Regions from separate parts of the Delftia sp. PE138 genome, predicted to be linked through region 3. Evidence: predicted binding sites of a transcription regulator. Region 3 holds the regulator's gene; each other region holds the start of a gene.
What was found. The regulator HrcA, encoded in region 3, represses chaperone genes, less so after heat shock. The targets are predictions, from matches to a motif close to TTAGCACTCNNNNNNNNNGAGTGCTAA.

Region 1 (14,319 bases), 310 kb from region 3:
ATCCACCCTGTATCCCCTTTGTTTTTTGCAAAGCCGCAAGAGGCCTTCATGAGCACTGCAGACCTGGGCATTCAGTCGCCCACCGCCCATCTGTTCAACCCGCTGTTCGCGCACCCCGAAGGCTCGCCCATACGCGAGCTGTTTCCCTATCTGAGCCGCCCTGGCATGCTCTCGCTGGCGGGCGGCTATCCCTCGCCCAGCCTGTTCGATGCCGAAGGCCTGCAACAGGCCGCGATGGCCGCTTTGCAGCAGGACGCTGCCGCCAGCCTGCAGTACGGCGCCAGCGAAGGCCAGCTGCCGCTGCGCGAAGCCCTGGCCGCGCTGTGCGCCACGCGCGGCATTGCCTGCACGCCGGCCGACATGATCGTGACCACGGGCTCGCAACAGGCCTTCGACCTGCTGGTCAAGGTGCTGGTGGAGCCTGGCGATCCGGTGCTGGTCGAGGTGCCTGCCTACCCGGCCACGCTGCAGACCCTGAAGCTGGCCCAGGCACAGGTCGTTGCCGTGCCCACGGACGAGCAGGGCCTGGACACCGAGGCCCTGGCCCGCCTGCTGGCGCAGTGGCCCCATGCGCGTGCCCCCAAGCTGCTCTATACCGTGCCCAACTTCTCCAACCCGGGCGGCACCCTGCTGCCCGCGGCGCGGCGCACGGCCCTGGTGGCGCTGGCACGCGAGCATGGCTTTGTCATCGTCGAGGACGACCCCTATGGCGAGCTGCGCTTTACCGGCCAGCGCGAACCGTCGATCTACGAAACGGGCCTGGCGCTGTGCGGCGCCCAGGCCAATCCCGTGGTCTACCTGTCCAGCCTGTCCAAGACCGTGGCGCCTGCGCTGCGCATCGGCTGGATGCTGGCCGACGCCCAATTGCTGCGCCGCTGCACCATCGCCAAGCAGACGGCCGATCTGTGCACCTCGCCGCTGGCGCAGATGATCGCCGCGCACTATCTGCGCTCGGGCCGCTATGCGCCCCAGCTGGCCCAGGCCTGCGCCGAGTACGCGGCGCGCATGGATGCGCTGTGCTCGGGCATGCAGTCGGCCCTGGGCGAGCAGATCCGCTTCGTGCGGCCTGCGGGCGGCATGTTCGTCTGGGCGCAGCTGCTGCCGCCACAACGGCATGCGGGCGAGCCCGAGGCCCTGGCCCGGGCGCTGTTCACGGCCGCTGTGGAGCAGGGCGTGCTCTATGTGCCAGGCAAGGCCTTCTTCCCGGCCGAGGCGGCGCAGCAGGCCGGCCTGTGCATGCGCCTGTCGTATGCGGCGCCCACCGTGCCCCAGATCACCGAGGCCGTGGCGCGCCTGGGCCGGGCCTGGGGCCAGGCCGTGTCCTGAGGACATCGGCAACAGCGTTCATGCAATGAAAAAGGCCGCCCGAGGGCGGCCTTTTTCTTGCGGGGCAAACCGGGTATGGCGCAAGGCCTGCCCGGTTGCGGCGGGCAATTACATGCCCATGCCGCCCATGCCACCCATGCCGCCCATGTCGGGCATGGCGGGGGCGCCTTCAGCCTTGGGGGACTCGGCGATCATGGCTTCGGTCGTCAGCAGCAGCGATGCCACGGAAGCGGCGTTCTGCAGGGCCGTACGCGTCACCTTGGTCGGGTCCAGGATACCCATTTCCAGCATGTCGCCGTAGGTGTCGTTGGCGGCGTTGAAGCCGTAGTTGCCCGAGCCGTTCAGCACGGCGTTGACCACCACCGAGGGCTCGCCACCGGCGTTGGCCACGATTTCGCGCAGGGGCGCTTCGATGGCCTTCATGATCAGCTTGATGCCGGCGTCCTGCTCGGCGTCGCCGGTCTTCAGTTCGCCCACGGCTTGCTTGGCACGCAGCAGAGCCACGCCGCCGCCGGCCACGATGCCTTCTTCCACAGCAGCGCGGGTAGCGTGCAGGGCGTCTTCAACGCGGGCCTTCTTTTCCTTCATCTCGACTTCGGTGGCAGCGCCGACCTTGATCACGGCCACGCCGCCGGCCAGCTTGGCCACGCGCTCTTGCAGCTTTTCGCGGTCGTAGTCGCTGGTGGCTTCTTCGATCTGGATGCGGATCTGCTTGACGCGGGCTTCGATTTCAGCAGCTTGGCCAGCACCGTCGATGATGGTGGTGTTTTCCTTGCCGATTTCGATGCGCACTGCCTGGCCCAGGTCTTCCAGGGTCACCTTGTCCAGCGCCAGGCCCACTTCTTCAGCGATGACCTTGCCGCCCGTCAGGATGGCGATGTCTTCCAGCATGGCCTTGCGGCGGTCGCCGAATCCAGGAGCCTTGACAGCCACAACCTTCAGGATGCCGCGGATGGTGTTGACCACCAGCGTTGCCAGGGCTTCGCCTTCGACGTCTTCTGCAATGATCAGCAGGGGACGGCCGGCCTTTGCCACGGCTTCCAGCGTGGGCAGCAGGTCGCGGATGTTGCTGATCTTCTTGTCGAACAGCAGCACGAAGGGGTTGTCCAGCAGGGCAACCTGCTTTTCGGGATTGTTGATGAAGTAGGGCGACAGGTAGCCGCGGTCGAACTGCATGCCCTCGACGACGTCGAGTTCGTTGGCCAGCGACTTGCCTTCTTCAACGGTGATCACGCCTTCCTTGCCGACCTTGTCCATGGCTTCGGCAATGATGCTGCCCACGGATTCGTCGGAGTTGGCGGAGATCGAGCCGACCTGGGCGATTTCCTTGGAGGTGGTGGTGGCCTTGGATTGCTTCTTCAGCTCTTCCACCAGGGCGGCGACAGCCTTGTCGATGCCGCGCTTGAGGTCCATGGGGTTCAGGCCGGCGGCCACGTACTTGATGCCTTCGCGGACGATGGCCTGTGCCAGCACGGTGGCGGTGGTCGTGCCGTCACCGGCGATGTCGTTGGTCTTGGAGGCCACTTCCTTCACGAGCTGGGCGCCCATGTTCTGCAGCTTGTCCTTGAGTTCCACTTCCTTGGCGACCGACACGCCGTCCTTGGTCACGGTGGGGGCGCCGAAGGAGCGCTCCAGCACCACGTTGCGGCCCTTGGGGCCCAGCGTGACCTTGACCGCGTTGGCCAGGATGTTCACGCCTTCAACCATGCGAGCGCGTGCTTCGCCGCCGAAAACTACGTCTTTTGCTGCCATTTCAATTCTCCGGATTCAGTTGGAAAGTGCGGTTTCGAAGCGCGTGGATTACTTTTCGACGACCGCGAACAGGTCGTCTTCCTTCATCACCAGCAGTTCGTCGCCATGGACCTTGACGGTCTGGCCGCTGTACTTGCCGAACAGAACGCGGTCGCCGACCTTCACGTTCAGGGCGATCACTTCACCCTTGTCGTTCTTCTTGCCGGGACCCACTGCCAGCACTTCGCCCTGGTCGGGCTTCTCGGCGGCGTTGTCGGGGATCACGATGCCCGAAGCCGTCTTGGTTTCGTTTTCGAGGCGCTTGACGATCACGCGATCGTGCAGGGGACGCAGGTTCATACCAACTCCTAAATCATCAACAAAGTTGAAACAAAGACTTGCCGGCCCGGCGGGCCGGCATTCGAAGCAATGTGGGACAGAGGATTGTTAGCACTCATACCCAACGAGTGCTAATAATAAGGCAATTCGGCCAGGTTTCAAGGGGTAGGGCCGGATGTGCCGCAAGACGGCACATCCGGCGCGGAGTGCGGAACGCCACTGATCTTTAGTTTTTTCGGGGCGCGCCCGCGCTGGCCAGCGGCGAAGCGCGGCCTGCAGGAGCACACAGAACTTCCGGCGAAAGGCTGTCGCTGAATTACCATGCAGCCTTGCGGGCTGTGACCTAACGTCGCATCGAAGGCGCCCTGGCCGTGGTGCTGAGCGCACCCAAGATCAGCCAGCCGTGCAGAGTGACTGTCCTTGATCAGGCGCGGATGAGGAGCGAAGCATCTGGCGATGCCGCCAGCCCTGAAGCTTGGATGACCACCATGTGGCTGCAACTGATAGGTCACGAGGTGGCCGTGAGCAGCAGCAATCGCTGCGGAGCAGTTGGCAACTGCAGACTTTCTAACGATGGCCTCAGGCTGATCTACGCCCTTCACTGTGCAAAGCGAGAGTGACAGGGACGACCAACACCTGCCGTTGAAGGCTTCCATTGTTGGACGACCGCTTCACCGTTTGGAAGTGGCCAGTCGATTCTTCGGTGCGCCGTGCCTCGCCTCGAAGGCCCCATTTCGCGCTGCACCGCTGATTCCTGTCGACTCAATGCCGTCGCTCCGACTGGTTTCAACGAAGGTGGAATCAGCCCACGATGGTGCTCGCGCCGAGCGTCCGCACTCAGGCGTTGGTGCGCAGGTTGGTGCAATGACGATGTAGGATTTGGATACAATGAAAATAAGAAGCATTCTTGTTTGCCGCTGCATATTGCCCCGGTGCCTTTCCTCCTGCTTCACTCGTGCCGCTTTCCCATGCCCGCCGCCGACCGCGCCCTTGTTCCCGATGTCGCCACTCTCTACTCCGACCACCACGGCTGGCTGCTGGGCTGGCTGCGCAAGCGCCTGGGCAATGCCTTTGATGCGGCCGATCTGACCCAGGACACCTATGTGCGCCTGCTGGGCCGCAGCGGCGCCGAGATCCAGGCCATTCGCGAACCGCGTGCCCTGCTGATGACCATTGCCCAGGGTCTGGCCGCCAGCCTCTACCGCAAGCGCTGCGTGGAGCAGGCCTATCTGGACGCCCTGGCCCTCATGCCCGAGGCCGTGGCCCAGTCCCCCGAGCACCGCGCCATCGTGCTGCAGACCCTGGTCGAGGTGGACCGCCTGCTGGCCCTGCTCCCACTGCCCGTGCGCCAGGCCTTTTTGCTGTCGCAGATCGACGGCATGAGGCAGGCCGACATCGCGGCTGAACTGGGCCTTTCCGTGCCCACCGTGCGCCGCCATATCGCGCGGGCCGTGGTGCAAGTCTGCTTTCTGGACGACGACGGCGCATGAGCCTGCCCATTCCTCTTGCGGTGCGCGAGCAGGCCGCCGAATGGCTGGTGGAGCTGCAGTCCGATGATCACAGCGCCGGCACGCGCGAGATGCTGGTGCAGCGCCTGCAGCACTGGCGCGAATCCCATCCCGACCATGAGCGCGCCTGGCTGCGCATAGAGGCCATGGGCGCACGCCTGCAGCCGCTGTCCGGTACGCCGGCCAGCGTGGCCCTGGCCCAGGCCGCGCGCACGGCACGCGGGCGCGGGCGGCGCTTGGCGGTGCGCAGCCTGGCCGTGCTGCTGTTCACGGGCGCGGGTGCCGGTGCCGTGGCATGGAGAGGTCCGGCATCCTCGGGCGACTGGCTGGCCGGCCTGGGGGCGGACCTGCGCACGGGCACGGCCCAGCGGCGCAGCCTGCGCCTGCCGGACGGCACCCAGCTGCAGATGAATGCCGACAGCGCGGTCGACCTGGATTTCAGCCCGCAGCAGCGCCTGGTGCGCCTGCGCGGCGGCGACATCGAGGTGGCCACGGCCCAGGGCCTGAAGGATAGTGCGCCGCCCTTGCTCGTCGAAACCCGCCATGGCCGCATACGTGCCCTGGGCACGCGCTTCGTCGTGCGCCAGCGCGGCCAGGGGCCCAGCCGGGTTGCGGTCTTTGAAGGCGCCACGGAGATCGCGCCCCGCGAACGGCCCGGCCACCTCCATCTGCTGCAAACAGGCCAGCAGGCGCAGTTTGACGCTCAGGCCACCACGCCGGCCGGGCCCGCCGATCCGGCCCTGGCAGCCTGGACGCGCGGCATGCTGGTGGCCCAGGACATGCCGCTGGCCGAGTTCCTGGACCAGCTGTCGCGCTACCGGCCCGGCCACCTGGGCTGCGATGGCGCCGTGGCGCAGCTGCCCGTCAGCGGCACCTATCCGCTGGCCGACACCGACCAGGTGCTGGCCATGCTGCTGGCCACCCTGCCGGTGCGCCTGCGCACGGCCACGCGCTACTGGGTGGTGGTCGAGCCGGCCTGATTTCCTGGCTCTTGTCGATCCTGGCTGATCGCTTTTCGCGTTTCGCGGGGCAATGGAGATGAAGCGCTTTTTTCTGCGCCCGCATTCCATTGCCAACCATCCAGGACCGAGGGACACGCACACCATGGGCCATCACCCGACTTTTCGCGCCACACGACTGGCATTTCAACTGCGGCAGGCCTTGCGCCCCGCCGTTCTGGCACTGCCGCTGGTGGCGGTGCTTGCCCCGGCGCAGGCCCACGCACAGGCACAGCCCCACGCCCAGGCAGTGCAGCGCTACGACATTCCTGCCGGGCCGCTGACCGCCACGCTCAATCGCTTTGGCGCCCAGGCGGGCATCCTGCTGTCCTTCTCCACCGCCCAGACCGCAGACAGGACCAGCCCCGGCGTGCAGGGTGATCGAACCGTGGACCAGGCCCTGTCCGCGCTGCTGGCCGGCACGGGCCTGCAGGCCCTGCCGCGCGAGGGCGGCGGCTTTGTGGTGCGACCGTCCCTGGCCGTGGGAACGCCCACCGGCGCGGCCACGCTGGCCGAGGTGCGCGTCACCGCCCAGGCCGAGCGCAGCGCCGTCACCGAGGGCACGCAGTCCTACGCCGCCAGCGAATCGCGGGCCGCCACGGGCCTGTCCCTGTCGCTGCGCGAGACGCCGCAGTCGGTCAGCGTGATCACGCGCCAGCGCATGGACGACCAGGGCATCGTGCTGCAGGAAGACATCGCCCGCCAGACCACGGGCCTGAGCTATGCGCAGTACGGTCCCACGGGCGGTGACACCAACCAGTTCTTCGCGCGGGGCTTTCAGATCAAGAACTTCCAGGTCGATGGCGTCAACCGCCTGTTCAGCGACTACCCGGCCATCTTCCAGACCAGCGACATGGCCATGTTCGACCGCGTCGAAGTCGTGCGCGGCGCCTCGGGGCTGATGAGCGGCGCGGGCACGCCCGGCGCCACCATCAACCTGGTGCGCAAGCTGCCCACGGCCGAGTTCCAGGGCAGCGCCAGGCTCACGGCAGGCTCCTGGGATTTCGCACGTGCCGAGGTGGATCTGTCATCTCCGCTCAACGCCTCCGGATCGGTGCGCGGGCGCATCGTGGCCGTGTCGCAGAACCGCCATTCCAAGGTCGACTACGAGCAGGACCGCAGCCGCTCGCTGTACGGCGTGGTGGAGGCTGACCTGTCGCCGTCCACGCTGGCCACCGTGGGCTTTTCCGCGCAGGACTACGACGCTTCTGGCGTAGGCCGTGGGGGCCGGCCTTTCTTCTACACGGATGGCACGCGCATCGATTGGAGCCGCTCCGCGTCCTCGGGCGCGCGCTGGGCCTCGGCACGGCGGGACTACCGCAGCGTCTTCGCCTCGCTCGAACACCGCATGGCCAGCGACTGGCGCCTGAAGGCCATCTACACGCTCGACCGCAGCAGCTATGACGAGATTCCGGGCTGGACCAATGAACAGCCTGTGGACCGCACCACCGGCGCAGGTGCCGGCCTGTGGGCCGCCTGGTGGACGGGGCGGCCTCGGCAGGACACGCTGGATCTCACGGCTTCCGGTCCCTTCCAGCTGCTGGGACGCCAGCACCAGGCCGCCTTCGGCGCCAGTGTGGCGCGCACGCGCAACGACAGCGGCTCGCATGGCCGCTGGGCCTTCCCTGGCTGGGACAACACCATAGACAACCTCTTCACCTGGGATGGCCGCACGCCGGTGCAGCCCGACAACCCGGTACTAGGCCGCAGCGCGGCCGTGGAACGCAGCAGCAGTGCTTACGGATCGCTGCAGCTGCGCCCCACGGACCGGCTGTCCGTCATCGCGGGCGCACGCATCACGAACTGGAAGCGTCGCGACAGCTACACCGATTTCGCCAGCGGCGAGACCAGCGGCAGCGCCATGGCCGAAAACGGCAAGCTCACGCCCTTCGCCGGCCTGGTGCTGGACGTGGGCCGCGATTGGTCGGCCTATGCCAGCTATACCGATATTTTCCAGGCGCAGAGCAGCCTGGACATCCACGGCAAAAAGCTCGATCCCCTCCTGGGCCGCAGCTACGAGCTGGGCCTCAAGGGCGAGCTGCTGGACAAGCGCCTGCAGGTGGGCGCCGCCGTCTACCGCCTGCTGCAGGACAACGTGGCCCAGGCCATCACGGGCAGCTACGCGCCCAATGGCGAGCAGGCCTACCGTGCCGTCAAGGGCGCCGAAACGCGTGGCTTCGAGGTGGAGATGACCGGCGAAATCCGCCGCCACTGGAACGCCTCCGTCGGCTTTGCCCGCAACATCGCGCGCGACGCCGAGCGCAACCGCCTGAACCCCGAAATCCCGCGCAACACCCTCAAGCTGTTCACCACCTACCGCCTGCCTCACATAGGCCACGGCCTGACCGTGGGCGGCGGCGCGCGCTGGCAAAGCGGCACCTGGAGCGACCTCTCCTTCCTGGGCCTGCCCAACGTCAGCCGTGTCGAGCAGAAAAGCTATGCTGTGGCCGACCTGATGGTGCAATACGCCATCAATCCGAAGCTCACGGTCTCGGCCAACCTCTACAACGTCTTCGACCGCAAGTACCAAGGGGTTTCGACCTCGTCGTACTACGGGGAGGCGCGGAATATGCGCGTGGCGGTGTCTATGAAGTTCTGAAATGATTTCAGCTGCGCCCCGTGTGAACGTCGTCAGCATCAGTGGATGTGCTGTCCGCCGTTGATGGCGATGTTTGCGAGGGTAGAGCTGTCAGGGTGTCATGGCGAGCCTGGCCGTCCATCCGTGTTTCGGGACTGCAAGTTTGAGTGGGGGTGAGACGATCACTGGCACGGGGCGAGCGCCCGGAGAATGTCCTAGCCTTCGAGTAGCCCCACCATTTGGGCCAGCGCTTGTCGCAGGGGCTAAGGACTGCTTGGCGCCATGCAGCGTGAGTTCGCCCGGCGGCGGGGGGCGGCAGCTGCCGAGGCAAAGCCGACACCGACAGGCCTGCGACAAACGACTGCAACGGGTAGCTGCCACACAAGAGCCCATGGCAACCCGCGACGCCGCCGCACATCGGCCCTGAGCCCTTGCGCCTCGGCCGATAGCTCGCTCCTCAGCCTTGCTGGCCAAAAAACTAAAGTGCAGTGGCGCGTTTTCCGTACAGACGAAAGTTCAGTGGCGCATCTCTCTAAGGATCGATGGCGCATGGCTTGCGAGGACGTGAGAAATCAACGAGTTATCTGCGTGACGCGCTGCGTGTTCAGTGGCGTTCCGCACGGAGCTTGCGCAATGGAGCCGCACGGCCGCCCTCATTTTTTTCAACAACAATTCAACAATAGTTGTATTATTGATGCATGCAAGAAACCCAAGTCATCCGATCGCTTTCGGCCCTGGCCCATGAAGCGCGCCTGCGCGTTTTCCGCGCCCTGGTAGTCGCCGGCCCTGCGGGGCTTACGCCCAGCGCCTTGGCCGAACAGTTGGGTATCGCACCCAACGCGCTGTCGTTCCACCTCAAGGAGCTGTCCCATGCCGAGCTGGTCAGCCAGGAGCGCCTGGGCCGCAATGTGCTGTACCGGGCGTCCTTTGCGGCGATGAACGACCTGCTCGCCTACCTCACCGAAAACTGCTGCCAGGGCGCCGCATGCGCCACGGTGGATGCCTTGCCCTGCAGCTGCTGAACGGAGTCCACGATGAAACGCTTCCATGTCCATATGCACGTCGACGATCTGGCCAAGAACATCGCGTTCTATTCCCAGCTGTTTGGTGCCGAGCCCGCCCGCGTGGAAAGCGACTACGCGAAGTGGATGCTGGATGAGCCCCGGGTGAACTTCGCCATTTCGACGCGAGGCGAGAAAGCCGGCCTGGACCACCTGGGCTTCCAAGTGGATGAGGCCGAGGAGCTGGATGCGCTCAAGGCACGCGCCAGGGCCGCCGACCTGGCGATGCTCGACGAAGGCGCCACCACCTGCTGCTATGCACGCAGCGACAAGCACTGGATCACCGATCCCCAGGGGATTGCCTGGGAGCACTTTCATTCGCTGGAGAACATTCCCGTGTTTCACGAGGCCCCTGATGCAGCTGTCGGAGCCAGCGGCGCGTGCTGCGCGCCGACGGCCCCGCGCCAGGCGGCCGCATCTGCCTGCTGCGCCCCAGGCACCGCAGCTGCCTCTTCCTCCACGTCCTGCTGCTAAGCCACCATGTCTGATTCCATCACCCCCCTGAATGTCCTGTTCCTGTGCACTCACAACTCGGCGCGCAGCATCCTGGCCGAAGCTTTGCTCAACGACATGGGCAATGGGCGCTTCAAAGCGTATTCGGCCGGCAGCAGCCCCCGCGCGAATCAGCAGCCCAATCCCTTGAGCTTGCAGGTGCTGCAACGTGCCGGCGTATCTGTGCAGGGGCTGCGCAGCAAGAGCTGGGATGAGTTCGCGGCCCCGCAGGCGCCGCAGATGGACCTGATCATCACCGTCTGCGACAACGCAGCTGGCGAGGTCTGCCCGATCTGGCCCGGCCACCCCGCCACCGCCCACTGGGGATACGCCGATCCCTCGCAGGGAGACGCATCTGAAGAGGTCAAGCTGGAAGCATTCCGACAGACTCTGCACATGATGCGCCGTCGTCTGGAGCTGCTGGTCAACCTGCCCGACGACAAGCTGGAAAAGGCAAGGCTGCAGGGCACCGCCCGCGAACTGGCCTCCCACTGACGCCCCCCTTCGTCCACGAATGCGCGCCTTCTGAAACCCGAATCTCCCAGCACCGTGCTCATGGCAGTCCTGATCTTCATCTCCACCCTTGTGCTGGTTATCTGGCAGCCGCGCGGCCTGGGCATTGGCTGGAGCGCCTCGCTGGGCGCGGTCGTTGCCCTGCTGGCCGGCGTGGTGCATCTTTCCGACATTCCAGTGGTCTGGGGCATCGTGTGGAATGCGACCGCCACCTTTGTGGCCGTCATCATCATCAGCCTGCTGCTTGACGAGGCCGGCTTCTTCGAATGGGCCGCGCTGCACTTCGCACGCTGGGGCGGCGGCCGGGGCAGCAAGCTGTTCGCGTTCATCGTGCTGCTGGGTGCGGCTGTGTCCGCCTTGTTCGCCAACGACGGCGCCGCCCTGATTCTCACGCCCATCGTGATGGCCATGCTCGTGGCGCTGGGCTTTTCGCCCTCCGCCACGCTGGCATTCGTCATGGCGGCAGGCTTCATCGCCGACACGGCCAGCCTGCCGCTGATCGTCTCCAACCTGGTCAACATCGTCTCGGCCGACTTTTTCAACATCGGCTTCAACGAATACGCCTCGGTAATGGTGCCGGTCAATCTCGCCTCGGTGCTGGCCAGCCTCGCCATGCTGATGCTGTTCTTTCGGCGCGGCATTCCCGCAACCTATGACCTGGCCCAGCTCAGGCGCCCGGCCGATGCGATCCGCGATCCGGCGACCTTTCGCGCGGGCTGGGTGGTCCTGGTCCTGCTGTTGGTCGGCTTCTTCGGGCTGGAGCCGCTGGGCGTGCCAGTCAGCGCGGTCGCGGCCGCAGGTGCCGCCCTGCTGCTGGCCGTGGCGGCACGCGGCTGCGTCATCAGCACTCGCAAGGTACTGCATGGCGCGCCGTGGCAGATCGTCGTGTTCTCGCTGGGCATGTATCTGGTGGTCTACGGATTGCGCAATGCCGGGCTGATCACCTCTATCGCATCCGTTCTGGACCGCTTTGCCCAAGGCGGCGTCTGGGGCGCAGCCATCGGCACGGGGGTGCTCTCGGCCCTGCTGTCGTCTGTGATGAACAACATGCCCACCGTGCTGGTGGGTGCGCTGTCGATCGATGCCTCCAGTGCCACCGGCGTGGTCAGGGATGCCATGGTCTACGCCAACGTGATCGGCTGCGACCTGGGCCCGAAGATTACGCCCATCGGTAGCCTGGCCACGCTGCTGTGGCTGCATGTGCTGGCCAGCAAAGGCATGACCATCGGATGGGGCTACTACTTCAGGGTCGGTACGGTTTTGACGGCCCCCGTGCTGCTCATCACGCTTGCCGCCCTTGCGCTGCGCCTGAGCGTGGCTGCCTGAATTCCCTCACAGAACCCATCTGCCATGAGCACCATCACGATCTATCACAACCCCGCCTGCGGCACATCGCGCAACGTGCTGGCCCTGATCCGCAACAGCGGCGAGGAGCCCGCCGTCATCGAATACCTCAAGACACCGCCCGACCGGGCCACGCTGGAGCGGCTGCTGGCGGACCTGGCCCTGCCTGTGCGGGAGGTTCTGCGGCAAAAAGGTACGCCGTATGACGAGATGGGCCTGGGCGACCCGGAATGGACCGATGCCCAGCTGATCGAGGCCATGCTCCGGCACCCTATCCTCATCAATCGCCCCATTGTGGTGACGCCACTGGGCACGCGCCTGTGCCGGCCATCCGAGGTGGTGCTGGACATACTGCCGCGTCCCCAGCAAGGGGCCTTCTCCAAGGAGGACGGCGAAGCCGTCATCGACGCGGCAGGACAGCGTGTGGCAAAGCACTGACTTGCCAGATCCGGCCCCTGCGTGGCCAAAGGTGGCGAGGCAGCAACGACCTGCCGCTGTGGCGCGCCGAAGCCTCAGCGGCGCCCCGCTCCTGAGCCGGCTCACCACCCGGGGCGGCTCACGATCCCTTCGGCCGCTGCCTTGAAGTTCTCCATGACTTCATCGATCGGCTGACCCATCTGCGCATGGACGATGGCGCCGTCCGCCACCAGGGTGAGCGCAGCGCCCACGGACACGGGATGGCCACCGAACAGGCGATCCAGCACGGACGACATTTCCTGCTTGTGCCGCCGGACCGTCGCCAGGATCTCAGGGTCGGACGAGCCCAGTTCGGCAGCGGCATTGAGAAAGGCGCAGCCCCGAAAGTCGGGCTGGCCGAACCAGCTCCTGAGGGTGGTGGACAGGGCATCCAACGCTGACGAGCCCTCGGCGGCCTCCTGCGCCAGGCTGGCCTGGAACCAGGAAATCCACCGTTCATGGCGGTAGTCGAGGTACGCCCGGATCAGGTCGTCCTTGCTGGCGTACTGGCGGTAGAAGGTGACTTTGCTGACCGACGACCGCTCGATGATCCGGTCCACGCCCGTGGCCCGGATGCCCTCTGCGTAGAAAAGGCCATGGGCTGCCACCAGGATGCGCTCGCGGGGCGGCAATGACTCGAGAGATGGCTGGGAAGTTTTCATGAAGACATTGTAGACAGATCGTTCCACCTCCGTTAGAGTGGCGCATGTAGACAGATCGTTCTACATCTTTTCAAAGGTCACATCATGGAAACTCGCCCACCCCTGCCCCCGTTCTCTCTCGCAAGCGCCGTCCAAAAGGTCCGTCTGGCCGAGGATGGATGGAACACACGCGATGCGGCCAAGGTCGCGATGGCCTATACCCCCGACACGAAATGGCGCAACCGGGCGGAGTTCGCCAACAGCCGCGCCGAGGCCCAGGCCCTTCTTGAGAGGAAGTGGAAGAAGGAGCTGGACTACCGGCTGATCAAGGAGCTTTGGCTGTACGCGGAAAACCGGATCGCAGTCCGCTACGCCTATGAGTGGCACGACGATGCCGGGAACTGGTTCCGGTCGTACGGCAACGAGAACTGGGAATTCGAGGCCGACGGTCTCATGCGCCGGCGCTTCGCATGCATCAACGACATGCCCATCCAGGAATCGGAGCGCAAGTTCCACTGGCCGCTGGGGCGTCGCCCCGATGACCACCCCGGTCTGTCCGACCTGGGCCTGTAGGCAAAGCCCCGGGCCACGTCCCCAGGCAGCCAGCCGCTGCCGCGATGGCCTGGGCGGGAAGGCGCTCCGCCTTACCGACTCAGCGCCTTGCGGACCTCCGCCTGGAACGCCTCGCTGTTGCGAAGGCGCAGGTACTCCTGGTATGCGGCCCGATATTCCTGCGTTTCGACTCCGTAGGAGATCGATATCTCCGCATGGCGGTCCAATCCGGCGCGGCGCCAGAGTGCGAGATCGGCGATGACTTCGGCGCGGGAAAGCGCTGCGTCCGATGTGGCTGCCGAGGCGTCTTGCGGCTGCGAATGGGCTGCGAAGCAGCTTGAGAAGGCGATGGCCGCAAGCGCCGGCTTCAGGATGCGTGCGGCTGCAGCAACGGTGGGGGAGGGGGTTGTGTTTGGCATGGTTTGACGGATGGGGGTGGGTGGAGCCGGGCCATGGCTTGGGCCGCCTGCTTGGGCAGGTCGCCTGGGCCGCATGTCCCGCAGGGGTGTTCGGTTGCTTTGCTGTGTGGAAAGGGGGCTCCTTTCGGGAAGTGGCAGGTTCAGGGGGCAACGCTGGCTGGAAGACCGTGGCTGGCGGTTGCCAATGCCCTGGAAGGCTCCGGCGTCCAGCCGCCGCCCAGCGCCTTGAAGATCGCCACCGTCGAGCGCGCCGACTCCATCCGGGCCTGCGCCTGTGCATCGAGCACGCCCAGCAGGCTTTCATCCGCCTGCAGCACCTCGATCAGGCTGACCACGCCCTTGTCGTAGGCGGCGCCTGCGG
Region 2 (14,319 bases), on a different contig from region 3:
TCATCGACGGCATTGCCTTTCAGACCAATCTGCTGGCGCTCAACGCCGCCGTGGAGGCCGCGCGCGCCGGCGAGCACGGCAAGGGCTTTGCCGTGGTGGCCGACGAGGTGCGCGGCCTGTCCCAGCGCAGCGCCCACGCTGCGCGCCAGATCAAGGCATTGATCGAGGCATCGCAGCAGCAGGTGGCGCAAAGCTGCGCCATGGCGCGCGAAATGGGCGAGGCCATGCTCGCCGTGCAGGCCGACATGCGCGAGCAGCTGCTGCTGGCCGAAGGCATGCAGGCCGCCAGCCAGGCCCAGGCCGGTGGCGTGCAACAGGTACAGGCCGCCGTGCAGCAGCTCGAACAGATGACCCAGCACAACGCCACGCTGGCGCGCGACACCATCGCGCACGCGCAGCAGCTGGCCGGGCAGGCTCAGGCGCTGGAGGCTGCGGCATCGGTCTTCCACGGCAAGGGGCCGTCCGCATGATGGCGTCGGCCTGGAGCGCGCAAGCCGGCCATCTGATCGGGCCGTGCGAGGCGCTGGATGAGGAGCTCAAGCGCGTGGCCATGGAGGCCGCGCCCGACGGCATCGTGCTCGTGGATCGCAAGGGCCGCATCCTGCTGGCCAATCCCGCCATGCAGGCCATGAGCGGTTATGGCGCCTCCGAGCTGCTGGGCCGTCCGCTGCAGATGCTGCTGCCGCCCGAGGCGCATGCGGCCCATGGGCCGCAGCTGCAGTCCTACTTCGCCCAGCCCGCGCGCCGGCCCATGGGGCAGGGGCGGGACCTGTGGCTGCTGCGCAAGGACGGCAAGCGCCTGTCCGTGGACATCGCCCTGGGCCATTCCCCGCACGGCGGGGGCGTGGCCGTGGCCTTTGTGCGCGACCTGTCGCAGCTGCGCCAGATGGAGGCCTGCATGCACTACCACGCCACGCACGACACGCTCACCGGCCTGCTCAACCGCTGGCAGTTCGGGTTGCAGCTGGAGCAGGCGATCTCGCAGGCGCAGGTGCAAGTGGGTTCGGGCTCGGGTTCGGGCTCGGGCACCGGGCCCGCGTCCTTTGCGCTGCTGCTGCTGGACCTCGACAACTTCAAGGCCATCAACGACGGATATGGCCACGACGTGGGCGACCAGGTGCTCAAGGAAGTGGCGCGCCGCCTGCAGGCCGCGCTGGGCACTTCGGCCACGCTGGCGCGCATGGGCGGTGACGAGTTCACCGCCGTGCTGCATCCCTGCAACGGGCCGGACCTGCGCCGGCGCGTCGACGCGCTGCTGGGCGAGCTGTGCCGGCCCTGCGCCATCGGCCACTACGCGCTGAACTTCGGCGCCAGCGTGGGCGTGGCCTTCTACCCGCAGGACGCGGGCGATGCGGCCACCCTCATGCGCTATGCCGACATGGCCATGTACGACGCCAAGCAGCGCGGCCGTGCCTCCTACGCCTGCTATGCCAGCGCCATGGGCGAGGCCATGGCCGAGAAAGTGCTGCTGCACGAACGCCTCAAGCGCGCCCTGGACCGGGGTCTGCTGAGCCTGCATTTCCAGCCCCAGGTGCAGGTGCTGGGCGGCCAGGTCCAGGGCGTGGAGGCCCTGCTGCGCTGGAACGACGAGCAGATGGGCTGGGTCTCGCCGGAGCGCTTCGTGCCCGTGGCCGAGTCCACGGGCCTGATCCTCGCGCTGGGCGAATGGGTGATCGATGCGGCCTGCCGCCAGGCCGGCGACTGGCTGCGCGCAGGCATGCCGCTGCGCGTGGCGGTCAACCTCTCGGCCCAGCAACTGCGCCAGGCCGACCTGCAGCAGCGCCTCATGGGCAGCCTGGCCCGGCATGGCGTGCCGCCGCACCTGCTGGAGCTGGAAGTCACCGAGTCCGCCGCCATGACCGACCCGCAGCAGGCGCGCGAACTGCTGGGCAGCCTGCTTGCCGCAGGCGTCTGCGTGGTGCTGGACGATTTCGGCACCGGCTACTCCTCGCTGGCCCACCTGCGCGATCTGCCCGTCTCGCGCGTGAAGATAGACCGCACCTTCATCGGCCCCATGCTCGACAGCCCGGCCGACGCCAAGATCGTCAAGGCCGTGATCGCGCTGGCCCGCACCCTGGGCCTGCAGGTGGTTGCCGAAGGCGTGGAAACCGCCGAGCAGCTGCGCCTGCTGCGCATCCTGGACTGCGACGCCTACCAGGGCTGGCTCTTCGCCCGCGCCATGCCGGCGGAGCAGATTCCCGCGCTGATTCACAAGCCCGTGGCGACCTTGCTGGCGCAGCAGGAGGAATAGGCGCTTGAGCATCAAACTGCGGACTGTTGCGATGGGAAGGGAGCGATGGTGAGCAGGGACGGCGGTTCTGCCAAACCTGGCGCTTGATGTTGCAACAGGTCGGCAAGCCTACCGGTCCGCCCGATCAACCGCCACGCCTCTCGCACCCCACCTCCTTCACCCCACCTCCCTCACCCCACCCCCACTGATCCTCGACAACACCGCAGGCTGCAGCACGCAATGCCATCGATCCGGCCGCTCCAGCGCGCCCAGTTGCACCAGGCGCACAAGGCTGCGCGCAATGGTTTCGCGCGTGGTGGCCAGCAGGGCGGCCAGTGCGCCCTGGCTGGGCAGGCGCACGAGCAGGCTTGACTGCAGCGCGGCCAGTTGCATCAGGGTGGCGGCCAGCTGGCGCAGCACGCCGGGGATGCGGACGATGTGGGCCCATTCCGCCAGCAGGGCGTTGTTGCAGGTGTAGCTGGTGGCCAGCGCGCGCACGAAGGCGGCATCGACCAGGCCGCGGCGCGTGATGGTGGCGATGTCCACGCAGCAGATGCGCCCCGGACCCAGGGCCTCGAAGTGCATGGCCGAGGGCTGCTGCAGCCAGCCCGGGCTGCCCAGCGCGTGGCCGTTGCCGAACAGCGCCACGGGCCGCTGCACGCCGTCGCCGCCACGGCGGATAGCCAGGACGAAACCGAGCTTGATCACCTGGAATTCATGGGCAACGCAGCCTTGCGCCTGGAGCTTCTGGCCCTTGGCCAGGCCGCGTTCGCGGATGTGCGGCAGCCATTGCAGGAAGGCGGGTTCGGGCAGTTGCCCCAGCAGGCAGTGCGACGAACGCATGCATTCGCTGCAGCGTACGGCTGAAGGCGCAAAGGACGACGATGGCATGGCACGGACGGTTCGAAGGCGCCGCAAGCCAGGGCAGGAGGCGCCCCGGCGCTGGCAGGGACCCGGGCGTGCGGCCAGGGCGAAGCCGTGCAGGCTAGCGGGCCCTGCGGCTGAATGCAACGTGATGTAACCGTTTTCGCGCCAGATGGCATCAATCCGCCGCTGTTCCTTGACCTGGGTCAGACGGCTGCCGTGCTGCTGGCATGGTCGGCACCGCTGGCCGTTTCGCTGCCGTGGGCGCGGGCGGCTTCGCGCATGCGTGCCAGCTCGCGTGCGGGCAGGGGGATGTCGCCGCTGGCGACCTTCATCAGCAGGCAGTGCAGCATTTCGGTGGACAGTCCGTGCAGCACCAGGCGGTGGCCGGCGCGCAGGGTGGACAGGGGCACCAGCGGGTGCTTGTTGTTGAGCATGACCAGGTGCTCGGGCGAGGCGAGGATCTTGGCCGCATAGATGGCCACGGTCTCGTCCAGCTGCAGCGAGTTGCTGGCGCGCCAGAAGTCGTTGTCGGTCAGCAGCAGCTGGTAGACGGGCGTGTAGACCTCGATGGCGCTTTGCAGGTCCAGCAGGTTCAGGCGCCCGCGCGGCATGTCCTCAAGGCGCAGGGGCGGGTTGCGCAGCATGGAGAAGTCGGGCTCGGCCACCGGCTGCAGTTCCTGGCCTGCGGCGCGCAGCGCGTTGTTCAGGCGGATGACGAAGTTGAACAGGTTCAGGTCGTGCCTGAGGAACAGGTCGTCCTTGATGTCGTCGATGTTGTCCGGCTCCAGCGGTGTGGTGGACACGGGCGTGGGCGCATTGGCCGCGACAAAGGCCAGGATCTGCGAGCCCAGGTGGAAGTGGCGCAGGATGAGCCAGTTGGCCTCGGGCGAGACGAAGCGGTTCATGCTGAAGGCCAGCAGCCGGTGCAGCAGCCTGGAGTGGGCCCAGTTGCGCGGCAGCAGCACCTTGAGGATCTGGATAAGGACGATGCTGGTGCGCGCCAGCGGCCGCAGAAAGGGCAGCAGGTACTGGCGCGAGCCGCTGCTGCAGTCGCGCAGCCAGGCGGCCTTGACGTCGTCGGGCAGCGGCGTGCTCTGGTCCAGGTACAGGGCACGCCAGGGGCTGGGGTCGCGCTCGTCGTGGGGCTGGTCGATGAAGTCTGGCGGTGGCATCAGTTCTCCTCGGTCAGGACATGCTCGAACTGCATCAGGTACAGCGCCGCCGTGTGGCGCGCGGTGCGCACGATGGCCTGCGCCGCCGTGCCCCCGCTGCCGTCTGTGTCGTCTGTGTCGTCCAGCGCCATCACCATCTGCACGGCCATGAGCCAGCGCTCCAGGTGGTGTTCGTCGTTGGCGCCGTGGTATTCCAGGAAGCGGAAGGCATCGGGCGGCAGCGGCAGGCTGGCGCGCAGCAGCGGCAGCAGGCTGGGCACGATGCGCTGGCCCGTGCCTTCGATGATGTAGATGGCGCCCAGCAGGCCGATCGGATTGGGCGTGGCGGCCAGGCCGTGCAGATAGGCGTTGAGCGCCTCGCCGCCGGGGTTGCGGCGCAGGCGGGTGAGGTCGGTCTCGGTGCCACCGGCCTTGAGGTAGTCCTCGTGCAGGATGCGGAAGTCGTTCTGCTCCTCGCCCGCATGCACGTCGATCAGCGCGGCCAGCGCCGCATGTTCGCCGGTGAGCGAGGCCGCGCCCTCGCGCATCCACAGGCTGCCCTCTCGCACCTGGGGAACCCAGTGGCTCATCCAGCGCACGTAGTCCGCCGTCTGCAGCCTGCCTGTGCGTATGCGCTGCAGCAGCGGCGTGCGCCACACGCGCGAGCGGTAGTCCTGCCAGAGGCTGGCCAGTTCGGTCAGCAGCGGCGCGAGCGTGGCCGGGGCCTGGTTCGGGTCGTGGGGCGGGGCGATGGTGGAGACATCGGGCAGCAGGTCCGGGGCAGCGGGAGCTTCGGCGGTGGCACTGCGTGCTGCGGCGGTGGCCGGGGTGGCGGTGGGAGCCTGGGCCGCATCCTCCACTTCCAGCAGCATGTAGCCGGCCGTGAAGCGGCCCGATTCGGGAATGAAGCACAGCACGGTGTCGCCGTGCTTCAGGCGCGCCGATTGCGTGCGCAGGAATTCGGCCAGCATCACGAAGATGGAAGCCGCGCCCGTGTTGCCGCGCCAGGCCAGGTTGCTCCACCAGCGCTCGCGCGGGATGCCGAGCTGGGCCTTTCCCAGCAGCTCGTCCACCACGGGGATGAAGCGCTCCGACGAGTAGTGGCACAGGAAGTGGTCTATGCCGCGCCCGGGCACCCAGCCCGTGTGCGCCAGGTGGGCGTATTCGTGGATGCAGACATCGAACAGGTGCGGCAGCAGGCGGATGTCCTGGCGCAGCGACAGCGCGCCTGCGGCCTCGGCATCGCCCCAGGCGGCAAAGTCCAGGTGGCTGGTGGCGCGGTCGGGCGTCAGGCCCAGCTGCATGCAGACCGGGTAGTCGCCCGCAAAGCTGCGCAGGTGCGTCCAGCGCAGCTTCAGGCGCAGGCCGGGCGCGTCGGGCAGGGCCTGCGGGCCGCCCAGCAGCACGGCGCCTGCGCCATCGGACAGCATCCAGCGCAGGAAGTGGGCGTCGAAATCCGTGTTGTATCCCTGTGCCGCGAAGCGCGAGCGCTTGAACAGGCGCGAGGGCATTTCGCTGGCCACGGCCAGGGCCAGCGAGTCGGGCGCGCGGTCCACGGCCTGGGCCGCTGCCTGCAGCGCGCCCACGCTGGCGGCGCAGACGCCGTGCACGGACAGGGTCTCCATGGGCGGCGCGGCCATCTCGCCCTGGATCATGCTGGCAAAGCCGGGCATGAGCGCATCGCCGCCCGAGGAACCGCTGGCCAGGAAGCCCACATCGCCCAGCGCGCGCCCGGCCTGCGCCAGGCAGTCCTGGATGGCCTGGGCGGCCATGGCCGTGTTGCTGTGGACGGTGCGGCCTTCGGGGTCGATGGCGTAGTAGCGCTGGACAATGCCGTTCTCGGCCAGGATGCGGCGCTTGAGGCGCTCGGACAGGCGGTTGAGCGGCGCCACGTAGGCATCCATGCCTGCGTTGTCCACGGGTTCACCGGGCAGGAACATGCCTGCGGCATGCAGATAGACGTTGGAATAGGCGACGGGCATGGGTTCAGGGTCGTATCAGTCGTATGTTCCGGGAGGCATTTGCGCACGCGTGCGCGCCGACGGCCAGACCGTGCCGAGCACGAAGACGCGGGCCATGTAGGGTAGCAGTCCGCCTTCGTTGAGCGCGGGGGCCACGCGCTGGCGATAGTGCAGGTCGTGCAGGCGCGTGAGCTCGGACCAGTGGGCCTGGGGCTGCTCGTGGTGGGCCGTGTGCAGGCCGATGTTGAACAGCAGCGGATTGACCCAGCCCTCGAAGTTGCGCGCGTAGTTCAGTGGCGTGGCGCTGTCCAGCCGCTGGCCGCGCGTCAGTGGCCGGCCATCGGCATGGGCGTGCTGCAGGTAGTTGGTGGCCAGCAGCCAGTGCAGGCCATGCAGCTGGGGAACGATCACCAGCAGCAAGGCCTTTTGCCAATCCAGCGACAGCAGCAGTGCCCAGCTGCCCAGCCACAGCAGGTACTGGCCCATGCAGTAGCGAAAGGCGCCGGGCCAATGCCGCCGCAGCTGGCCCAGCCAGCGCAGGAACAGCGGGTACAGCACCCAGCCGGCCTGCAGCGGGTGCAGGAGGTAGCCCAGCAGATGGTTGTGGTCGCCGCCGAAGCGGTAGGTGCGTGCCATGTCGCGCGGGCCGTGGCGGTAGCGGTGGTGGTTGGCCACATGGGCGGGCCAGAACACAAAGGTCGGGTGGCCTTGCAGCAGGGTCAGCCAGTAGTCGGTGAAGCGGTTGGCCCAGCGCCCGCGCCACATGCGCAAATGCGTGTGGTTGTGGTGGATGACGCCCACGCCCAGCGTGAGGAACAGCTCGATTCCGTAGAGCCACAGGTTCCAGCCATGCTGCCACTGCCACCACACGATCAGCGGCAGCGCCACCAGATAGGCCAGCGACTGCAGGTCGCGCCCGTGGCGCAGCCGGGGCAGCCGTGGCTGGACGTGGCGAGCAGGCGGCCGGCTCATTCCGTCCTGGGCCGGGCCGTGGCGGGCAGGGCCACGCGCGTGCGCATCAGCCGGTCCATGAAGGCCAGCGCAAAGCCATAGTTGCCGTTGGGCCGGGCATGGTGCAGGTGGTGGCGCCGGCTGGCGGCCAGCGCATGCGTGTCGGACACTCCGGGAAAGAAGTCGTAGTTGGAGTGGCCTATGACGTTCAGCAGCAGGCTGAGCACCGGCACCGAGGCCAGCGACCAGAAACTGAAGTCGTGCACCACCATGGGCAGCAGGATGACGTTGCCCAGCATCAGCGCCTCGATGGGATGGAAGCTGTAGGTGGACCACGGCGTGGTGACGATGGAGCGGTGGTGGTCGCCATGAAAGCGCCCCAGCAGCCGCGTGTGCAGCAGGCGGTGGTTGATCCAGAAATGCACATCGTTCCAGATCAGCAGCACCACGACTTCGATGGCAATGCGCCATGGGCCTGCATCGGGCTCCAGCCGCGCCCACCCCAATTGCAGAAGGCCCCAGGGCACGATCATGCCGATGCCGAAGATCAGCACCGAATGCAGCGACTGGCGCCATTCGCGCTGCAACTGGTCGGGCTTGAGCGGGCGCGTGTCCAGCACGCGGCCCACGCCGCGCCGCTCCAGCCAGCGCGTGAGCGCCGACATGCCCCAGCCACCGGCCAGGTAGAGCACGCCAAAGAAGGCCAGACCCCAGGCCATGACCTGCCAGGCATTGAGTTCGGCAAAGGCTTGGGCTGCGGTCATGGGGGTGTCAAAGAGAGCACGTCACTGGGCGCATCATTGTGCGCGTATGCCCTGTTCGCGGATGATGCGGCCCAGCGTCGCCACGTCCTGGCGCATGCGCAGGGCCAGGCCTTCGGGCGAGCTGCCCACGGCCTGCCAGCCCTGGGCGGCCAGGCGCGCGCGCATCTCGGGCGAGCGCACGATCTCGCTCACGGCCTCGGCCAGCTTGTGCACATGGGCGGCGGGCATGGCCTTGGGCGCGGCCACGGCGTTCCAGATCTCCAGGTCGAAATCGCCCACGCCCAGCTCCTTGAGGCTGGGCAGGCCCGGCGCCAGCGGGCTGCGCGCGGCCGAGGTCACGGCCACGCCGCGCAGCTTGCCGGCCTGGACCTGGGCCATGGCCAGCGCGGGCGGCAGCATGGACAGCTGCAGGTCGCCGCCCTGGATGGCGTTGAACACCTGCGGGTAGCCGGGATAGGGAATGTGCTCGGGCCTGAGCGCGGAGCGGCTCTTGAGCAGCTCCATGCCCAGGTGGCCCACGGTGCCCACGCCGGGCGAGCCGTAGCTCCAGCGGCTGCCGGCCTGGGCAGCGGCCTCCAGGAAGGCCCGACCCTCGGGCGCGCCGGCCGGCGCCACCAGCACCAGGGGCGCCACGCCGATCAGGCTGACGGGCTGCAGGTCCTTGACGGGGTCGTAGCGCACTGCGGGGTTGAGCAGGCGGGCAATCGTCAGGTTGCCGTTGATCATCACGCTGAAGGTATGGCCATCGCGCGCACGGGCCACCTGCTCGCCTGCAATGTTGCCGCCTGCTCCCACCTTGTTCTCGACGATGACGGGCTGGCCCAGACGCTTTTCCAGCGGCTCGGCCAGGGCGCGCGCCGTGAGGTCGGGGGAGGAGCCCGCGGGAAAGCCCACGATCAGATGCAGGGGCCTGCTGGGCCACTGGTCGCCCGCCACGGCGGCGCAAGGCAGCAGGGCCGAAGCCAGGGCGGTGGCCAAGGCATTGGCGAAGAGGCGGCGTAGTGGCGAGATGGCGCGGGCGGGCATGGGTGCGTGGGGGCCGCAAAGGCTGCGGGCAATAAAAAACCCGGAGATTATCCGGGTTTGTCTTGAAGCGGCCTGTCAGCCCAGGCCTTCACGCTTTCAGGCGAATTCGGCCAGGGCCTTCTTCATCTTCTTCATGGCAGCCACCTCGATCTGGCGAATGCGCTCGGCGCTCACGCCATACACGGCGGCCAGCTCATGCAGCGTCATGCCGCCCGAGCCGTCATCGTTGACCTTGAGCCAGCGCTCCTCGACGATGCGGCGGCTGCGGTCGTCCAGCGAATCCAGCGCCATGGCAATGCCGTCGGTGGCCAGATGGTCACGCTGGCGCGACTCGATCATGGCCGTGGGCTCATGTGCGCCGTCGGCCAGATAGGCGATGGGGCCGAAGGCCTGCTCGCCATCATCGCTGGGCGAGGGGTCCAGCAGCACGTCGCCACCGGCCAGGCGCGTTTCCATCTCCATGACTTCTTCGCGCTTGACGTTGAGCTTCTCGGCCATGGCGTCGATCTCGCCGGAGGTCAGCGTGTCGCGCAGCATGGCGCCGTCCTCGGCCATGGCGGCGTCGGACTTCAGGCCCTGCTTCATGGAGCGCAGGTTGAAGAACAGCTTGCGCTGGGCCTTGGTCGTGGCGACCTTGACCATGCGCCAGTTCTTGAGGATGTACTCGTGGATCTCGGCCTTGATCCAGTGCATGGCGTAGCTCACCAGGCGCACGTTCTGATCGGGATCGAAGCGCTTGACGGCCTTCATCAGGCCCACGTTGCCTTCCTGGATCAGGTCGCCGTGCGGCAGGCCGTAACCCAGGTACTGACGCGAGATGGACACCACCAGGCGCAGGTGGGACATCACCAGACGCCCTGCGGCGTCCAGGTCACTGTGTTCCTTGAGCTTGCGGGCGTAGTCCTGCTCTTCCTCGAGGGTGAGCATGGGCAGGCGGTTGACCGCGGAAATGTAGGCATCCAGATTGCCCAGAGGCGGCACCAGGGCCCAGGGGTTAGCGGGCGCCAAGGTGGTCGCAATGGAGCCGGAGGCGTTTGTCATTGCAGAGTTCCTTTCTTCCATTCCTTCATATTAGCACTCGTTAGGATTGAGTGCTAAAGCCGAAGTTCCGCGGGTTTTTCAGTCGGTTGCAGAAATCTTCGGCACTGCAAAAGTCGCTTCTGGCTAGTCTGAGCGATTTTTGGAAACCCTGCTTGCCGGCGGGAGGCATGTGTCGGCCCCCGCCGGGTTTTGACCCCTTTGCGCCCGGCTCCGCCGGCGACCGGCACGAAAGATCCAGGTTCGTGCAGTCGCGGTGCCCAGCGGCTATTTGAACCGTGGCTGCACGATGATCTTCACCGCCGACTCGTTGTTGTGGATCAGCGTGTCAAAGCCCTGGGCCACCAGGTCATCGAGCTGGATGCGCTGGGTGATGAAGGGCTCGAGGTTGATCTTGCCCTCCTCGACCAGCTTGATGGTTTCCTGGTGGTCGTTGCAGTAGGCGATGGTGCCGCGCACGTCCAGCTCCTTCATGACCACGCTGTGCACGTTGATGGTGGCCGGATGGCTCCAGATGGACACGATCACCACCACGCCCGTGGCCTTCGTCGCGGCCACCAGCGTGTCCAGCACCTTGTTCACGCTGGTGCATTCGAACGACACATCCACGCCCTTGCCGCCGGTGAGCTTCATCACCTCGGCCACCACGTCCACCTCGGAGGGGTCCAGGATGTGATCGGCCACGCCCGATTCACGCGCCTTTTGCTTGCGCTTGGCACTGAGCTCGGTGATGACGACGGTCAGGCCCTTGGCCTTGAGGATGGCCGACAGCAGCAGGCCGATGGGGCCGGCGCCGCCCACCAGTGCGACATCGCCGGCCTTCGCTCCGCTGCGGGTGTAGGCATGGTGGCCCACGGACAGCGGCTCGATCAGCGCGGCCTGGTCCAGTGGAATGGCATCGGAGATGGGATGCACCCAGCGGCGCTTGACGGCAATCCGCTCGGACAGCCCGCCACCGCGCCCGCCCAGGCCGATGAAGTTCATGTCCTTGGACAGGTGGTAGTTGTCGCCCGGCCCCGTGGGCACATCGTCGGCCACGATGTAGGGCTCCACCACCACATGCTGGCCGACCTGGATATCGTCCACCCCTGCGCCCACGGCGTACACCACGCCCGAGAACTCATGCCCCATGGTGATGGGTGCGGACTCGCCCGAGATGGGATGTGGGTGGCCGCAGGGCGGGATGAAGATCGGCCCTTCCATGAACTCATGCAGATCCGTGCCGCAGATGCCGCACCAGGCCACTTCGATGCCCACGGTGCCGGGCTCCACCACGGGTTCGGGGATGTCCTCGATGCGGATGTCGCCCCGGTCGTGGAAACGTGCTGCTTTCATGATTGAACTTTCTGTTTTGCAAGGCTGGGTTGGCGGGCGGCACAGCCGCCCCATGGCGATTATTCGGCCTTACCGCAGGTGATGAACTTGCTGCAGGTCATAGACACGCACCGGCAGGCCTTCCTGCCGCGCCTTGAGCTGCAGCGCCAGGTACAGCGAGTAGTGGCGCGACTGGTGCAGGTTGCCGCCGTGGAACCACAGCGCCTCTTGCTGCGTGGGCTTCCACATGTTGCGCTGCTCGCCCTCCCACGGTCCCGGGTCCTTGGTGGTGTCCGAGCCCAGGCCCCAGACCTTGCCTACCTTGTCCGCCACCTCCTGGCTGATCAGGTCGGCCACCCAGCCGTTCATGGAGCCATAGCCGGTCGCGTAGACCACCAGGTCCGCCGGCAGCTCGGTGCCATCGGCCAGCACCACCGCGTTTTCCGACAGGTGGCTGATCTGCTTGCCCGCCTGCAGCTTGATGCTGCCGTCGATCACCAGATCGCAGGCCCCCACGTCGATGTAGTAGCCCGAGGCGCGGCGCAGGTACTTCATGAAAAGGCCCGAGTCGTCATCCCCGAAGTCCAGCATGAAGCCGGTCGCCTCCAGCTGGCGGTAGAACTGAGCGTCGCGCTCGCGGATGCGGTTGTACACCGGCACCTGGAAGTCGGCCATGATGCGGTAGGGCAGAGAGGCAAAGATCAGGTCCGCCTTCCTGGTCGTCACGCCGCTGGCCACGGCGCGCTCCGAGTACAGGTCGCCCAGGCCGATGTCCATCAGCGAATCGGAGCGCACGATGTGCGTGGACGAGCGCTGCACCATGGTCACATCGGCGCCGTGCTCCCACAGGGCCGCGCAGATGTCGTGGGCGGAATTGTTGGCGCCGATCACCACCACCTTCTTGCCCGCGTAGGCGTCCGGGCCATGGTGCTGGGACGAGTGCTGCTGCTCGCCCTTGAAGATGTCCTGGCCCTTGATCTTGGGCACATTCGCCTTGCCCGACATGCCGGTGGCGAACACCACATGCCTGGGGCGCAGCACCTGCGTCTCGCCATTGCGCTCCACGGTCACTTCCCATTCCTGCCGGACCTCATCGAAGCGGGCGTTCAGGCAGTTGGTGGACGGCCAGTAGTTGACCTCCATCACCTTGGTGTACATCTCCAGCCAGTCGCCGATCTTGTCCTTGGGCGCGAACACGGGCCAGTTGTCCGGGAAAGGCATGTACGGCAGGTGGTCGTACCAGACCGGGTCGTGCAGGCACAGCGATTTATAGCGGTTGCGCCACTGGTCGCCAGGGCGCGCCTGGCGGTCGATGACGATGTGCGATACCCCCAGCTGGCGCAGCCGCGCGCCCAGCGCAATGCCGCCCTGGCCGCCGCCGATGACGAGCACGAAAGGCTGCCTGTCGCGGCCCAGTTCCTGGGCTTCCTGCTGGCGGCGCTCCAGCCAGGTCTGGCGGCCACGCCGGATGCCGTGCTCGGCCCCCATCGGGCGGCGCGTGCCCATGGGTTCCTCATGGCCCTTGAGCTCCTGGGCGGCCGTCAGCAGCGTCCAGATGCGCCCGTCCCTGATACGGACATGGCCGCCGCCGCGCGCATGGCGCGTGTCGAGCACGATCCAGGCGGACACCACGCCATCGGCCTCCTCCACCGTCTCGCGCTCGTCCAGCGAAAGGCGCACGGGCGCAGCGGCGTCCAGCTGCGCGGCCAGCATGTCGGCGATCTGGCTGCGCCCTTCCATGGTCTTGATGTTCCAGGTCAGCAGCACCAGGTCGCGCCAGTAGCATTCGTCGGCGAACAGGCGGCTGGCGGCCGCGAAGTCGCGGTCTCCCAGGGCATGGTTGAGTTGGTCAAGCATCGCCTTGGCGCGGGCGTTGGGCGTCGTATCGGTCATGGTTGTCTCCTTGATGCGGTCATGCCCGCTGGTTTTTCTTCGGGCAGGCGCTCTTACGCAATCACCATGCCAGGCAGGCCCGGCGGCAGGATGCGCCAGGCAAATCAAGGGGTTGCCTGCGCGCCTCCGGTACAAACCCTGCGCCTTGCAACCCACTGCCCGGCATTGCCGCCCGCGACAGGTGGGGCAGCCCTGCGACACCTGTCGCACCAGGCGTGCTGCAGCGCAGCAGGGGCAGTGGGTAAGTCTTGATTGGCGCTGCGCCGCACAGGGCACAGAATCGTCTGCGGTACGTTCAAAGCCCGCATCGACTCCACGCCATGCCCCTGCAGTCCTACGCCTCGCACATCCAGGAAATCGAAGCCTTCGGCCTGGGCTACTCCCACCGCGGGCAGGAACGCGACCGCGCCGTGCTGCGCAGCTGGCGCCGCTGCATCGACTCCCACCGGCTCGACCCGGCGCATACCAGCGAAGCCCACATCGTCACCGAAGGCCAGCTGCGCGCGCACCGCGAGGAGTCCGAGCCGCTGATCCACATCGCCCGCCATGCGCTGGAGCGGCTGTACCAGCAGCTCAAGGGCCTGGACTACGTGCTGCTGCTGGCGGACCGGCATGGCGTGGCCGTGGACTTTCTGGGGCATGAGGCCGACAAGGGCGACCTGCGCCGCGCGGGCCTGTATCTGGGCGCGCAATGGCGCGAGGACCACTCGGGCACCTCGGCCGTGGGTGCCTGCCTTGAGACGGGCGAGGCGCTGACGGTGCACCAGAGCGACCATTTCGACTTCACCCACACCGGCCTGTCCTGCACGGCCGCGCCCATCTACGACATGCGCGGCGAACTCGCGGCGGTGCTGGACCTGTCGCTGCTGCGCTCACCTGCCGAGCGGGCCAGCCAGAACCTGGCGCTCAACCTCGTCATGGCCGCGGCGCGGCGCGTGGAGCAGGCCAACCTGATGGCGCAGTCCGGCCAGGACTGGGTGGTGCGCCTGGCCCAGTCGCCCGATTTCCTCGACGTCGATCCCGACGCCTCCATCAGCGTCGATGCACGTGGCCGCATCCGCGCCATGACCCACGCGGGCGCGCGGCTGTTGGCAGCGGCCGCGCAACTGGACTGGCGCCAGCGC
Region 3 (3,080 bases):
GGCCATGCCCCATCGTGAGTTGGTATTTATCCAACACATCTCGACCGATCAATCCGTAGATTGACACGTTGAAAAACGGGCGCGCAAGCACCTCCAGCGCAGGAACAGCCAGAGGTATTTCGCCTGGAGTGTGTATCTCAAAACTCACGTCGTAGGAGTCGCAAGGTGTGGGGTCGATGTGGGTCGTGGAGCCCACAACATCACGCGATCCCCGACGGGGGATGCCCAAGCTCCGCATGAGGTCCTCGTTGACCATCGTGGTGTCTGCCCCCGTGTCAATCAGGAACGGCACACGTATCGGAGCAGGAACAGCTTCACCGTGGCGTTGAAGCACCTTTGTACGAGGCGCGCTCACGCCGATGAGCACATCGAGAATTGCGCCAGAAGAACCGTACCTGCCAGCTATGTACGGCACGGTCCAAGGTCACGAGCGAAGTGGGCGACATCCTGGTCCTGAGCGACCTTCTTCACGAAGAAATCCTGCAGGCCGAACTTGTCATAGGCCCAGTCCAACGCGGCCTCATAGGAAGGAGAGTAGTGCACCGGGTCGGCGCCCTTGATGACGACATAGTCGCCTTCGTGGCCGCTCAGCATGGTTGGCAGCTTGGCTCTGTACGCAGACAGTTCAAGTTGGAATTCGCTCATAGCGAATCCATATCGAAGTATTTATTCATAACTTATCCCCAGCCTCCAGTTAGATATCCACATTGTTATCCACACGAAGTAATTCAAGCGTATCGAAAGAATTATCGGAAGGCAACTAGGAAAATATCATCGGGATGAAGAATCGGATTTTCCCGACATGGGAAAAAACAAAGAAAAACGCTCCGATGTTTGTAGCATCGAAGCGTTTGTGGATCTGGTAGGGCCTCCCAGAGTCGAACTGGGCACCAACGGATTATGAGTCCGCTGCTCTAACCAAGCATGAGCTAAGGCCCCTGATTCACCAGGGCAGCGCGGATGCACGCCATGGCAAACGGCTATTGTAGATCCTAACCTGCGCGGCTCAGCGCTTGTGGCTCAGCGCGTTGCTGACCAGCTTGGAGGTGATGTCCACGATCTGGATCATGCGGTCGTAGTGCATGCGGGTGGGCCCGATCACGCCCAGCGTGCCCACCACCTTGCCATCGAGCTCGTAGGGCGCGCTGACCACGGACAGCTCCTCGAAGGGCACGACCTGGCTTTCGCCCCCGATGTAGATGCGCACGCCTTCGGCCTGGCTGGAGAAATCCAGCAGCCTGAGGATCTGGGTCTTTTGCTCGAACAGGTCGAAGGCGCGGCGCAGATTGCCCATGTCGCTGGAGAAATCGCTGACCGACAGCAGGTTGCGCTCGCCCGCGATGACCACGTCCTCCTGGGCACTGGTCATGGCCTCCGTGCCCACATTGACGGCTGCCTGCATGAGGGTGGCCACCTCGCCGCGCAAAAGCTCGACCTCGCCCTTGAGGCGCTCGCGCACCACTTCCATGGCCAAGCCTGCGTAGTGGCTGTTGAGAAAGTTCGATGCCTCGATCAGCTGGGAGGCCGAGTAATCCACGTCGGTGAAGATGACGCGGTTTTGCACGTCACCGTCGGGCGAGACGATGATGACCAGAAAGCGCCGCTCCGACAGTCGCACGAATTCGATGTGCTTGAACACCGAGGTACGGCGAGGCACCAGCACCACGCCCACGAACTGGGAAAGGCTGGACAGCAGATTGGCGGCGTTGGCGATGACTTTCTGCGGCTGCTCGGGCACGAGCTCGGGCGTCACGATATCTGCACGGTCCGCCGTGAGCATGGTGTCCACGAACAGCCGGTAGCCCCGGGCGGTCGGAATGCGGCCGGCCGAGGTGTGCGGACTGATGATCAACCCCAGGTCTTCGAGGTCAGCCATCACATTGCGTATCGTGGCAGGCGACAATTCAAGCCCCGACGCACGCGACAGGGTCCGCGAGCCCACAGGCTGGCCGTCAGCGATGTAACGCTCGATCAGCGCTTTGAGCAACAACTTGGCACGTTCGTCGAGCATGTGATGATTTTAGTGATGTATGCCTTGAACACGGCCCGGGACAACCGGGCTTTTTTGTGCCTACACCACAGATCTACCGGTCAACGTACTCAGCATCGAAACGCTTCTTGGCAGCCATGTGCGCATTGGCACAAGGCAGGGTACCAGGATCAGCCCTGCAAGCCTCAGAAGGCTGAAAGTACCTACTCCAAGCCAGTCGGCGACGCTCCTCACGCAGCCGAGCAGCATCAGCGATGGCCCTTTGAGCTTCAGCACGCTCCCTATCAGTACGAGCACGCTCCTCACGCTCCTCATCACGCAATGTGCGCGCACGCTCAGCAGCGGCAGCAGCCTGCGCAGATTGCTTCTGCAAATAACTTGAAGCCTCACGCGCCGCAATCTCTACTCTCACCGCAAGTATTTGCTCGTACGCGAATACGGCCAACAAGCTACCAACGAAGACGCCAATAGCGATCTTTACAACGTCAAGCCAGGAAAATATTCCCGAGGGTTCCTCAGCGTACCGCCCCATCTCATCCCCCAACACCTAAGTGAAAAGCCCGATGATCCGGGCTTCTCCATCTTAGCGAGGACGAGGCAGCCAGCGGCCACGGCCCTCATAGCGATGGATAGCATCACGCAGACACGCCACGGACACACCCCACATTTCCGCTAGGTCAGACTGCTGATAGGCACCAGACCGCCACAGCCGCACGATAACCTCAACGTCCTCATCATCGATAGAGCGTTTGCGCCCCCAGGTCTTGCCCCGCGCCCGAGCTGCAGCTTGGCCAGCCATGACCCTTTCTCTAATCATTGACCTTTCGAGCTGGGCGACCGCGCCCAACACCTGAAAAGTAAATTCCCCGAAGGGACTAGACGTGTCCAGGGGTTCAGTGAGACTGCGGATGCCAGCCCCAACGGACTTGAGTCGCCGCTCAATTGCGAGCAGATCATGCAAGCTGCGGGCAATACGGTCCAATTTCCAGACTACCAGGGTATCGCCCTGTACGAGACTGGTCAGGGCCTCCTGCAGTTGAGGCCGAGGCCCGACGCCGGAGCTGGAGTCCGCAAACAATCTATGCACCCC

Region 1: groES (co-chaperone GroES) is a predicted target of HrcA. The motif match lies at 3,505-3,531, and genes of this name have one in related genera.
Region 2: rpoH (RNA polymerase sigma factor RpoH) is a predicted target of HrcA. The motif match lies at 10,022-10,048, and genes of this name have one in related genera.

The regions. Positions count from the first base shown of each region.
Region 1 is NZ_JABEPN010000001.1:356,513-370,831, forward strand. Features, by position in the region: gene HFGMBDPB_RS01570 (aminotransferase-like domain-containing protein) at 49-1,326, shown strand; gene groL (chaperonin GroEL) at 1,435-3,078, opposite strand; gene groES (co-chaperone GroES) at 3,127-3,417, opposite strand; gene HFGMBDPB_RS01585 (sigma-70 family RNA polymerase sigma factor) at 4,365-4,886, shown strand; gene HFGMBDPB_RS01590 (FecR domain-containing protein) at 4,883-5,884, shown strand; gene HFGMBDPB_RS01595 (TonB-dependent siderophore receptor) at 6,066-8,501, shown strand; gene HFGMBDPB_RS01600 (ArsR/SmtB family transcription factor) at 9,179-9,502, shown strand; gene HFGMBDPB_RS01605 (ArsI/CadI family heavy metal resistance metalloenzyme) at 9,515-10,015, shown strand; gene HFGMBDPB_RS01610 (arsenate reductase ArsC) at 10,022-10,528, shown strand; gene HFGMBDPB_RS01615 (arsenic transporter) at 10,583-11,872, shown strand; gene arsC (arsenate reductase (glutaredoxin)) at 11,897-12,328, shown strand; gene HFGMBDPB_RS01625 (TetR/AcrR family transcriptional regulator) at 12,430-13,008, opposite strand; gene HFGMBDPB_RS01630 (nuclear transport factor 2 family protein) at 13,093-13,560, shown strand; gene HFGMBDPB_RS01635 (DUF4148 domain-containing protein) at 13,632-13,958, opposite strand; gene HFGMBDPB_RS01640 (efflux transporter outer membrane subunit) at 14,099-14,319, opposite strand, start outside.
Region 2 is NZ_JABEPN010000008.1:269,173-283,491, reverse strand. Features, by position in the region: gene HFGMBDPB_RS24510 (methyl-accepting chemotaxis protein) at 1-470, shown strand, start outside; gene HFGMBDPB_RS24505 (putative bifunctional diguanylate cyclase/phosphodiesterase) at 467-2,251, shown strand; gene HFGMBDPB_RS24500 (Crp/Fnr family transcriptional regulator) at 2,408-3,073, opposite strand; gene HFGMBDPB_RS24495 (DUF6999 family protein) at 3,301-4,269, opposite strand; gene HFGMBDPB_RS24490 (3-oxoacyl-[acyl-carrier-protein] synthase III C-terminal domain-containing protein) at 4,269-6,230, opposite strand; gene HFGMBDPB_RS24485 (fatty acid desaturase) at 6,246-7,181, opposite strand; gene HFGMBDPB_RS24480 (sterol desaturase family protein) at 7,178-7,924, opposite strand; gene HFGMBDPB_RS24475 (Bug family tripartite tricarboxylate transporter substrate binding protein) at 7,958-8,950, opposite strand; gene rpoH (RNA polymerase sigma factor RpoH) at 9,047-9,991, opposite strand; gene HFGMBDPB_RS24465 (2,3-butanediol dehydrogenase) at 10,256-11,323, opposite strand; gene HFGMBDPB_RS24460 (NAD(P)/FAD-dependent oxidoreductase) at 11,393-13,195, opposite strand; gene HFGMBDPB_RS24455 (sigma-54-dependent Fis family transcriptional regulator) at 13,516-14,319, shown strand, end outside.
Region 3 is NZ_JABEPN010000001.1:674,013-677,092, reverse strand. Features, by position in the region: gene HFGMBDPB_RS29995 (aspartyl protease family protein) at 1-292, opposite strand, end outside; gene HFGMBDPB_RS02990 (hypothetical protein) at 403-645, opposite strand; tRNA gene HFGMBDPB_RS02985 (tRNA-Ile) at 861-939, opposite strand; gene hrcA (heat-inducible transcriptional repressor HrcA) at 1,007-2,011, opposite strand; gene HFGMBDPB_RS02975 (recombinase family protein) at 2,574-3,080, opposite strand, start outside.